DNA from 2 places in the Dechloromonas aquae genome. Region 1 is predicted to be linked to the other one. Evidence: predicted binding sites of a transcription regulator. Region 1 holds the regulator's gene; the other holds the start of a gene.
What was found. Region 1 encodes FNR, which switches genes on or off when oxygen is low (the NO sensors DNR and NnrR bind a similar motif). Its sites were predicted from a motif close to TTGANCTAGNTCAA; they were not measured.
Positions count from the first base shown of each region.

Region 1 (4,912 bases):
CACTGCCGCTGAAAGTCGATCCCGGCCAGCGGATTGCTACGGTAATCGCCGGGGAAGTCCTCCGGTTTGACCTCGACCACCAGCGCCGCGTTGGCATTGCGCTCGGCACGCGAATACTGGCTCATGCCATTGGTCACTACCCGCCCCGGCTCGGAGGTCGCGGCCACCACCTGGCCACCCGGACACATGCAGAAACTGTAGGCTGCCCGCCCGTTGGCGCAATGGTGCACCAGCTTGTAATCGGCGGCGCCGAGAATCGGATGCCCGGCGCTGGAACCGAAGCGCGCCTTGTCAATCAAGGTTTGCGGATGCTCGACGCGGAAACCGATCGAAAACGGCTTGGCTTCGACGTAAATTCCCTGCGCGTGCACCATCTGGAAGGTATCGCGGGCGCTGTGGCCGACTGCCAGCACCACATGCCGGGTAGCGATCCGCTCGCCGCCAGCGAGTTCGACCGCCACCACCTGTCCGTCTTCGCGCACGATACGGTCGACCTTGCTTTCGAAGCGGATTTCACCGCCCAACTCGGTGATTTTGGCACGGATGTTTTCGACCATCTTGACCAGCCGGAAGGTGCCGATGTGCGGCTTGCTGACGTAGATGATTTCTTCCGGCGCCCCGGCCTGGACGAACTCCTCCAGCACCTTGCGGCCGTAGAAATTCGGGTCCTTGATCTGGCTGTAGAGCTTGCCGTCGGAGAAGGTGCCAGCGCCGCCCTCGCCGAACTGAACGTTGGATTCCGGGTTGAGCTTGTGCTTGCGCCACAGCCCCCAGGTATCCTTGGTCCGCTCGCGGACGGCCTTGCCGCGCTCGAGGATGATCGGGCGGAACCCCATCTGCGCCAGCAACAAGCCGGCCATGAAGCCGCACGGCCCCATCCCGATCACCACCGGCCGCTCGTTCAGCCCTGCCGGCGCCTGCGCGACATACTGATAGCGGGTATCCGGCGCCGGCTGCACCTGCTTGTCGCCGGCAAAGCGGGCGAGCACCGCCGCTTCCTCAGCCAGGGTCACGTCCAGCGTGTAGATCAGCGAAATCTGGCTTTTACGGCGGGCATCGTAGCCGCGCCGAAAGATAGTGTAGCCGAGCACCGCAGCCGCCGGCACCTCCAGACGGGCACAGATGGCTGCCAGCAGCGCTTCCTGCGGGTGATCGAGGGGGAGTTTGACTTCGGTAATTCTGAGCATGCGATTGATCCGGCTGGCCGCAGGCGGCTGCCCCGGCAAAAGCCGGCATTTTACCGGCTTCCTCGACTCCCGCGAAAAAGCCTTGCCGGCCAAAAGAAAAAAGGGGGACTGCCCCCGCAGCCCCCCTTTTCCTCCCTGCCCCCCAACAACAATCGGTCAGATCACCTTCGAGTAACGAGTACGCTGACGATCAGCACGCAAGTAGCGATCGAACGCCATCGAAATCACACGGACCAGCATGCGTCCCGGCGGCAGCACGGTGATCCATTCGCGGTCGATCTTGACCAGGCCGCCACGCTCCAGTTCGCGCAAATCTTCCAGCTCGGCGGCAAAATATTTGTGGAAGTCGATCAGATGCGCGCTCTCGATGCTCTCGATCGACAGTTCGAAATGGCACATCAGCGCCTGGATGATCGAACGGCGCAGGATGTCGTCGGCGGTCAGTTCGATCCCGCGAAACACCGGCAGCATCCCCGAGTCGAGGCGGTCGTAGTACTCGTCGAGCGTCTTGACGTTCTGGCTGTAGGTCGGTCCGACCTTGCTGATCGACGAAATCCCGAACGACAGCATGTCGCAGTCGGCATAGGTCGAATAGCCCTGGAAATTGCGGTGCAGGCGTCCTTGCCGCTGCGCCACGGCGAGCTCGTCGTCAGGCTTGGCGAAGTGGTCCATGCCGATGAAGACGTAACCAGCTTCGGTCAGCTTGCGGATTGCCAGCGCCAGAATCTGCAGCTTGCTGTCGGCCGACGGCAAATCGTCTTCGGCAATCCGGCGCTGCGGCTTGAACAGGCTGGGCAAGTGCGCATAGTTGTAAATCGACAGACGGTCCGGGTCCATCGCCAGCACACGCTCGAGCGTGCGGTTGAAGCCCATCACGGTCTGATGCGGCAGGCCGTAGATCAGGTCCACCGAAATCGACTTGAAGCCATTGGCGCGGGCCGCTTGGATCACGTTGGCGGTTTCTTCCTCGCTCTGGATGCGGTTGACCGCCGCCTGAACACGTTCGTCGAAATCCTGGACACCGACGCTCATCCGGTTGAAGCCGAGTTCACCAAGCAGCGCCACGGTTGCCGTATCAACCTTGCGCGGGTCGACTTCAATCGAGAACTCGCCGCCTTCAAGCAACTTGAAATGCTTGCGCGTCTCGCCCATCAACTGGCGCATCTCGTCGTGCGACAGGAAGGTCGGCGTACCACCGCCCCAGTGCAGCTGGATGACCTCGTGTTCGCCGTCGGTGCCTTCGAGCGCCGCGCTCTGCAAGGCCAGTTCGCGCCCCAGGTACTTCAGATACTTGGCACTGCGCCCGTGATCCTTGGTAATGATCTTGTTGCAGGCACAGTAGTAGCAAATGGTGTTGCAGAAAGGAATATGGAAATACAGCGACAAGGGACGGCTGATACCGCCGATGTTGCGTTTGCTCAGCCACAATTTGGCGGCATCGGAGTCGAATGCCTCGACGAAACGATCCGCGGTGGGGTAGGATGTGTAACGCGGTCCATTGACGTCGAAACGACGGATGATTTCAGGATCAAAAACCAGATTTTCAGTGGCAAAATTCATTGAGCTAGGCGCCTCGCTTTTTGCGGCATTATGTTCGGAAGGTCGATTTTAACGGTTGACATGGATCAATCGATTGCAGGTTGCGTATGGGTCAGCACAAACTGAACGAAGAAGTATCCCTCGCGGTCATCAAAACGGCCTGTTCCAACTGCAACTTGCGTGAGCTCTGCCTGCCGCTTGGGCTCTCGCCTGAGGAAATGGCACGCCTCGACGATCTGGTCTCGACCCGCCGCCGGGTCAAGCGTGGCGACCACCTCTACCGCGCCAGCGAAACCTTTGATGCAATCTACGCGATCCGCAGCGGCTTTTTCAAAACCGGCGTCCTGCTCTCCGACGGCCGGGACCAGGTGACGGGCTTCCAGATGGCCGGCGAATTGCTCGGACTTGACGGAATCAGCACTGAACACCACACCTGCAACGCGATCGCCCTCGAAGACAGCGAGGTCTGCGCGATCCCCTTCTCGCGCCTGGAGTCCCTGTCGCGCGAGATTCATACCCTGCAACACCATTTCCACAAGGTAATGAGCCGCGAAATCGTCCGTGACCATGGTGTAATGATGCTGCTCGGAACAATGCGCGCCGAAGAGCGCCTGGCCGCCTTCCTGCTCAACCTGTCACAGCGCTTCACCGCGCGCGGCTTTTCTCCCTCCGAGTTCTACCTGCGGATGACCCGCGAGGAAATCGGCAGTTACCTGGGTCTCAAACTGGAAACCGTTTCACGCGCCTTTTCCCGTTTCCAGGAAGAGGGCCATATCGCAGTCCAGCAGAAACACATCCGCATTCTCAATGTTGCCGGACTCAAGAGCCTGATGCACCCGCAACACTGACCCGAACAGGGGCGGAAGCTTGCCGCTCAAGCCCAGGGCCACGGATTGCGGGTCATGGCAACGCTGACGATGTAGCCATAAGCCACCACCGCCAGCACCAGGCAGAGTGCACGCCCACGCAAGGTGGGCGCACGCTTGAGGGCCAGCGCCCCAAGGACGATGTAAGCGAGCAAACCAAAAAACTTGCCAGTCAGCCAGTCGAGCATGAACGGATATTGACCGCTCAACCACGCCAGAAGCAACGCGCTGCCCAGTAATGAACTATCGATCAGATGCGGCAATATGCGTGTCAGGCGATGACCGAGCAACGGCGACCCCCGCAGCATCCACAGCCCCCGCAGCAAGAAGCCGATGCCACTGAGCACCACACAACTGACATGCAGATGCTTCAACAACAGATAGCTCACGCCCCCTCCTCCGCGATACCCGACAATAGCCGCTGGTGCGCCCGATAACGCCGCAAGGCCAACCACAAATTCCTCGCCAGCCACAGCATGGCTGCTGCAAAACTCAGACCAGCCGGCCGTGCCAGCCAGTCGGGGAAAAACACTGCCAGCAGCAAGAGCAGCATTGCCGTGAAATACAAGCGTGATTGCAAGAGAGCATCGCGTTCAGGCAACAGCTTACCCATGCTGGGAGCCGAAACCTTGCCCTGTCCGGCATTTTGCAAATGCATCCAGGCCAGAAAAGGGACGATCTTGTATAGCATTCCGGAAATAAAGGCGACAAAGGCACCGGGCAGCAGCAAGACCCCGATCAGCACCGGCCAGCCAGCCCAGGCAAACGCCTCGGGCAAGGCATTCACGGTCAACAGCAGCAATAGCGCAAAAACCGCGCAAAGCAGCCCTCCTTGCCAGAAACGATAAATCGCGTCGGGCCGCGCCCGCCGCCGCTGCCCCTGCAGATACAAGGTCTGAACGGCAAAGGCCAGCCCCAGGCCGGCAGCCAGCTGGCGAGCCAGCAAACCGGCCGCAGCGAACCGGAAAATCTCGGCCAGCGACCAAAACAGCACGACGCCACACATTGCCCAGGGAAACAGCCAGCCGGCTCGCGCCGGATAGCCCGGCGTTAACTGAAACATCGGGACCACGACATAGGCAACGGCGGCGAGCAGGACGGTGGCCCAGGCGCCGAGAGCCCAGCCCGCATGCAGGTCAGTCACCCCCGAAACTGGCCAGGCCCAGCCACCGGCCAAGGTCAGGGCCAACCCGCCCCCCAGCAGCAAGCTGAGCGCCAACGCTGGCAAAGCCAGCTTCAGGCCGGCGATGGTAGGGCTGGTAAGGGGTACCCGCCACAAAGCCTGCACGGCAGAATGGATAAACCAGCCACCAGCCGACA
Region 1 is NZ_CP144212.1:1,447,347-1,452,258, reverse strand. Features, by position in the region: gene VX159_RS06600 (NAD(P)/FAD-dependent oxidoreductase) at 1-1,187, opposite strand, end outside; gene hemN (oxygen-independent coproporphyrinogen III oxidase) at 1,344-2,747, opposite strand; gene fnr (fumarate/nitrate reduction transcriptional regulator Fnr) at 2,834-3,574, shown strand; gene VX159_RS06585 (SirB2 family protein) at 3,601-3,981, opposite strand; gene VX159_RS06580 (hypothetical protein) at 3,978-4,912, opposite strand, start outside.

Region 2 (4,912 bases), 1.2 Mb from region 1:
GTCAATTCGCGTTACCTGTCGCAGTATGCTGCACGTAAGGGCTTGCGTTATCGCGAGTTGTACACCTCGGGGCCGTATCCCGATCTGGCGGTATCGGTGCATCCCCGAGTACCGCGCGACAAGGTTGTGGCGATCCAGCAGGCCTTGCTCAAAATGCGCCAGGACCCAACGGCGGCCGCGCTGCTTGAGGCCAATCAGTTTCCGGGTTTCTTTCCGGCAGGTGAGGCGGATTACCTGTCTGTGCGCAAAGCTTACAAGCTGGTTCGGGATTAAGGTCGATGCTGCCCCGCCTGGCTCTCTCGACACGCCTGCTGTGGCTGGCTGGCTGGGGCTTGTTGCTGGTCGGGATGATCGGTCTCGGAATCCTGTTGGCGCAGCAGGTGGAGAACGAAAAGAGGCTGGCTGACGAATTGTCCGAATCGATCGCTGCCGCGCTCGCTCCTTCTCTGCTCCAGGCCCTGGTGGTGGGCGATCTGGAAACCGCGCAGCAGGCAATTCGTCGCTCGGTAGTGAGTCGCTCGCTCGATTCGATTGAAATCCTGCAACCGGAAAATGGCCGGATCTTGATCGAAGCCAGGGAGATGGCCGCATTTTCCACTCCGTCCTGGGTGGTGCAAAGCCTGCAGTTGAAGATCGGGGGGCATGACTATCCCTTGGTTGCGGGGGGGCGGGTCTATGGCATCTTGCGGGTTCAGCCTTCGGCGGGCGCGATCGTTCACGATACCTGGCTGGCGATGCGCAATGCTGCGCTGGTCTGGGGCCTGTCCGGGCTGCTGTTTCTCTCGTTGTTTGCCCTGGTTTTGCGGCGCAGTCTGCAGCCGCTGGCACGTCTTGAGGCGGGGGTCGAGGCGTTTGGGCGCGGTGCGCTGTCGGAGCGGGTGAGTGTTTCCGGGGCGCCGGAAATCGCCGATACGGCAGTCGCCTTCAACCTGATGGCCGACCGGATCGAGAATCTGCTGGCTGAACTGGCCGCAGCACGAGTTGCCGCTGAAAGCGCGAACGCGATCAAGGGCGAATTTCTGGCCAATATGAGCCATGAAATCCGGACGCCGATGAATGCCATCATCGGCATGACCGAGCTGGTGCTGGCGACCCACCTCAATTACGAGCAGCGGGACAGTCTGCAGGCGGTGCATGGTTCGGCCTTGCACTTGCTCAAGGTGATCAACGAAATTCTCGATTTTTCCAAAATCGAAGCTGGCCGGATGGAGTTGCAAAGTGAGCGTTTCGAGTTGCAACCGATGCTGGAAGACAGTTGCCGGATGCTTGAAGCGCGCGCAGCTGACAAGGGTATCGCCTTGCGGTTGCTGGTGCCGCCGGATTTGCCGTCGCACTTGTTGGCGGATGAGCAGCGTTTGCGCCAGGTTCTGCTTAATTTGCTGGGCAATGCCGTCAAGTTCACTACTCGGGGCAGCGTTGACCTGGCGATACGGGTGCTTGGCGCCACCGCGACCCAGGTCGAACTTGAATTTTCGGTACGCGATAGCGGGATCGGTATTCCGCCGGAAAAACTGGCGCATATCTTTGATGCCTTTACCCAGGCCGACAGTAGTATTTCCCGGCGCTTTGGCGGGACCGGGTTGGGGCTGGCGATCAGTCGCCGGCTGGTTGAGTTGATGGGGGGGCGGATTCGCGTTGAAAGCGCCGTCAATCAGGGCTCACTGTTCATTTTCACTGTCCGTGCCGGTAAGGTCGAGGCTCCGCCGCAGACGACAGCGGCACCGGTCTGTGCCTTGCTGCCGGCCGGGTTGCGGATTTTGCTGGCGGAAGACAATCCGGTTAACCAGAAACTGGCACTACGGATACTGGAAAAGCGTGCTTGTCAGGTCGTGCTGGCGGTCAATGGCCTTGAGGCGGTGCAGAAATGGCGCGACCAAGGTTGCGATCTGATCCTGATGGACATGATGATGCCGGAAATGGATGGCCTGGAAGCGACTCGCCAGATTCGCGCCGAGGAGACGGCCGAGGCCAGGGGGCGAACTCCGATTGTGGCGATGACCGCCAATGCCATGGAGGGCGACCGTGAGCGCTGCCTGGAGTCCGGAATGGACGGCTACGTCAGCAAGCCGGTGCGGGTCGAGCAGCTGTTTGCCGAAATCCAGCGTTGTCTGCCGGCAGCAAAGTGATACATTTTTCCTGGATTGTTGCTGGCGATTGAGTTACATCAATCGTCGGTTGTGATAACCCTCCTAGAATCCAAGGTTTTGCACTGTATTCTGGGGGTTCCATGGCAGCAGTGATGCCAGCGCCGGCGGCCAGCCGGCTCTTCCTGTCCGGTAATGAAGCCGTTGCCCGCGCCGTCTGGGAGGCCGGCGTCAAGGTGGCCGCCGCCTACCCGGGCACACCGTCGACCGAAATGCTCGAGGTCATTTCGACCTATCCCGATCTTTACGCCGAGTGGTCGGTCAACGAGAAGGTCTCGCTGGAGGTGGCAATCGGTGCTGCCTATGCCGGCTCGCGCGCCTTCTGCTGCATGAAGCACGTCGGGATGAACGTCGCCTCGGATGCGCTGATGACCCTGACCCTGACCGGCGTGGTCGGCGGGCTGGTGATCGCGATTGCCGACGACGTCGGCCTGTCGTCGTCGCAGAACGAACAGGATTCGCGCTTCTGGGGGCGTTTTGCGCATGTGCCGGTATTCGAGCCGGCCGATTCGCAGGAAGCCTACGCGATGACGCTGGCTGCCTACGAACTCTCCGAGCAGTTCCAGGTGCCGGTGATCCTGCGCATGACCACCCGCATCAACCACGTCAAGGGGCTGGTCACTGTCGGTGAGCGCGTGCCCTGCGTGGCCGCCGGCTTCAAGAAGGATCCATCGCGTTACGTAATGGTGCCGGGCAATGCCGGCAAGCGGATCCCGCTGATGTTCAAGCGCGACGGCGAGTTGCGCAGTGCGGCCGAGCAGTCGCCGCTGAACTACATCGTTCCCGGCAGCGACCGCCGGATCGGTTTCATCACCTCCGGCCCGGCCTTCGAGCATGTGCGCGAAGCCTTCCCGAATGCGCCGGTGCTGAAGTTGGGCTTCTCCTGCCCGCTGCCTGTCGACAAGTGCCGCGAACTGGCGGCGCAGGTCGACCAAGTAGTGGTAGTCGAGGAAGTCGAACCGCTGGTCGAGACCGAACTCAAGGCTCAGGGCATCAAGGTGCTGGGCAAGGACATCCTGCCGCTGCAGGGCGAACTGGCGCCGACCGTGCTGCGCCCGGCGATTGCCCGCCTGCTCGGCGAGCCGGTGCCGGAAATGCCGCCGGCGCCGGCGCAACTGTTTCCACGGCCGCCTACGATGTGCGTCGCCTGTCCGCACCTGGGCGTCTATTACACCCTGTCGCAGGTGCGCAACCTCAATATCTCCGGCGACATCGGCTGCTACACCCTCGGCGCCGGCCATCCCTGGCAGGCAATGGATACCTGCGTCTCGATGGGCGCCTCGATGGGTATCGCGCTGGGCATGGACAAAGGTCGCGGCGAGGCCGACAAGGACAAGCGCATCGTTGCCGTGATCGGCGATTCGACCTTCCTGCACATGGGCATGCAGGGCCTGCTCGACATGGTCTATAACAAGGCCAATGTCACCGTGCTGTTGCTCGACAACCGTGCGGTCGGCATGACCGGCGGTCAGGACAACCCGGGCAACGGCCGCGACATCTACGGCGAGGACGCGCCGCGCGTCGACTTCGCCAAGCTCTGCGCGGCCCTCGGGGTCAAGCAGGAGCGCATTCACACGGTCAACCCCTACGAATTGCCGGTTTTGTTCAAGACCGTCCGCGACGAGGTCAAGGTGCCGGACGTGTCGGTGATCATCACCGACCAGCCCTGCGTGCTGATCAAGGACTACCACAAGCTCAAGCCCTACGAAGTGCATGACGACAAGTGCACCGGCTGCGGCAACTGCCTCGACGTCGGCTGTCCGGCCATCCACGTCACCCGTCGCGGCAAGCAGACCAAGGCTTCCGGGCGCGAGGTCGATCTCGCCTTCGTGCGCATCGAGTCGTCGGTATGCACCGGCTGCGGCCTCTGCCTGCAGCCCTGTGCGCCGGATGCGATCCAGCATTACGTGCCGGTGTCGCCGATCAAGCTGGTAAACAAGGGAGGCTGCAGCGCATGAGCACGACCAGCAATATCCTCGTGGTCGGGATTGGCGGCCAGGGGGTGATGACCGCGACCGAAATTCTTGCCGAGGCCGCGATTGCCCTGGGGCATGATGCCAAAAAAACCGAAGTGGCCGGCATGGCGCAACGCGGCGGCGTGGTTTCGTCGCATCTGCGCTTTGGGCCCAAGGTCCAATCGCCGCAGATTCCGCCGGGCGAGGCCGATGTCCTGCTCGCCTTCGAGGCGGCCGAAGCCTTGCGCTGGCGGCACATGCTGCGGCCGGGCGGGATCGCCCTGGCCAACAACTCGCGGCTGGTGCCGCCGGTGGTCGAACTCGGTCTGTTCGATTATCCGGAAGATCCGATTGCTGAGATCCGTGCCGCCGGCACCGACGTGGTTGCCTTCGATGCGACTTCGATTGCGCTGGAGCTTGGCGAAATCCGCCTCGGCAACACCGTGATGCTTGGCGCCATCGCCGACCATCTGCCGTTCCCGGCCGACGACCTGCTTGCCTGCGTGTTGCAGCGTTTTCAGCGCAAGGGCGAAAAAATGGTCGAACTCAATCGCCAGGCCTTTGCCGCTGGTCGCGCGGCGGTGCTGCAGGCGGAAGGCGCTGTGGCTTGAGAGCGGGCAGGGAGCGACCGCTACAGGTACCCACACGAGGTGCCGGCGGCGACCAAGCCGCCGGTCTCTGGTAAAATCCTGAAAGTTCAAAGGGAAAGGCCCGGCCTTTCCCCTTTTTCTTTTTGCTTGGATGCGACGATGACGGCACAAATTATCGATGGCAAGGCGCTGGCGGAAGAACTGCGCCAGAGCTTCAAGGCCC
Region 2 is NZ_CP144212.1:235,566-240,477, forward strand. Features, by position in the region: gene VX159_RS01155 (phosphate/phosphite/phosphonate ABC transporter substrate-binding protein) at 1-273, shown strand, start outside; gene VX159_RS01160 (ATP-binding protein) at 279-2,126, shown strand; gene VX159_RS01165 (thiamine pyrophosphate-dependent enzyme) at 2,228-4,102, shown strand; gene VX159_RS01170 (indolepyruvate oxidoreductase subunit beta) at 4,099-4,710, shown strand; gene folD (bifunctional methylenetetrahydrofolate dehydrogenase/methenyltetrahydrofolate cyclohydrolase FolD) at 4,849-4,912, shown strand, end outside.
Region 2: VX159_RS01165 (thiamine pyrophosphate-dependent enzyme) is a predicted target of FNR. The motif match lies at 2,155-2,168, and genes of this name have one in related genera.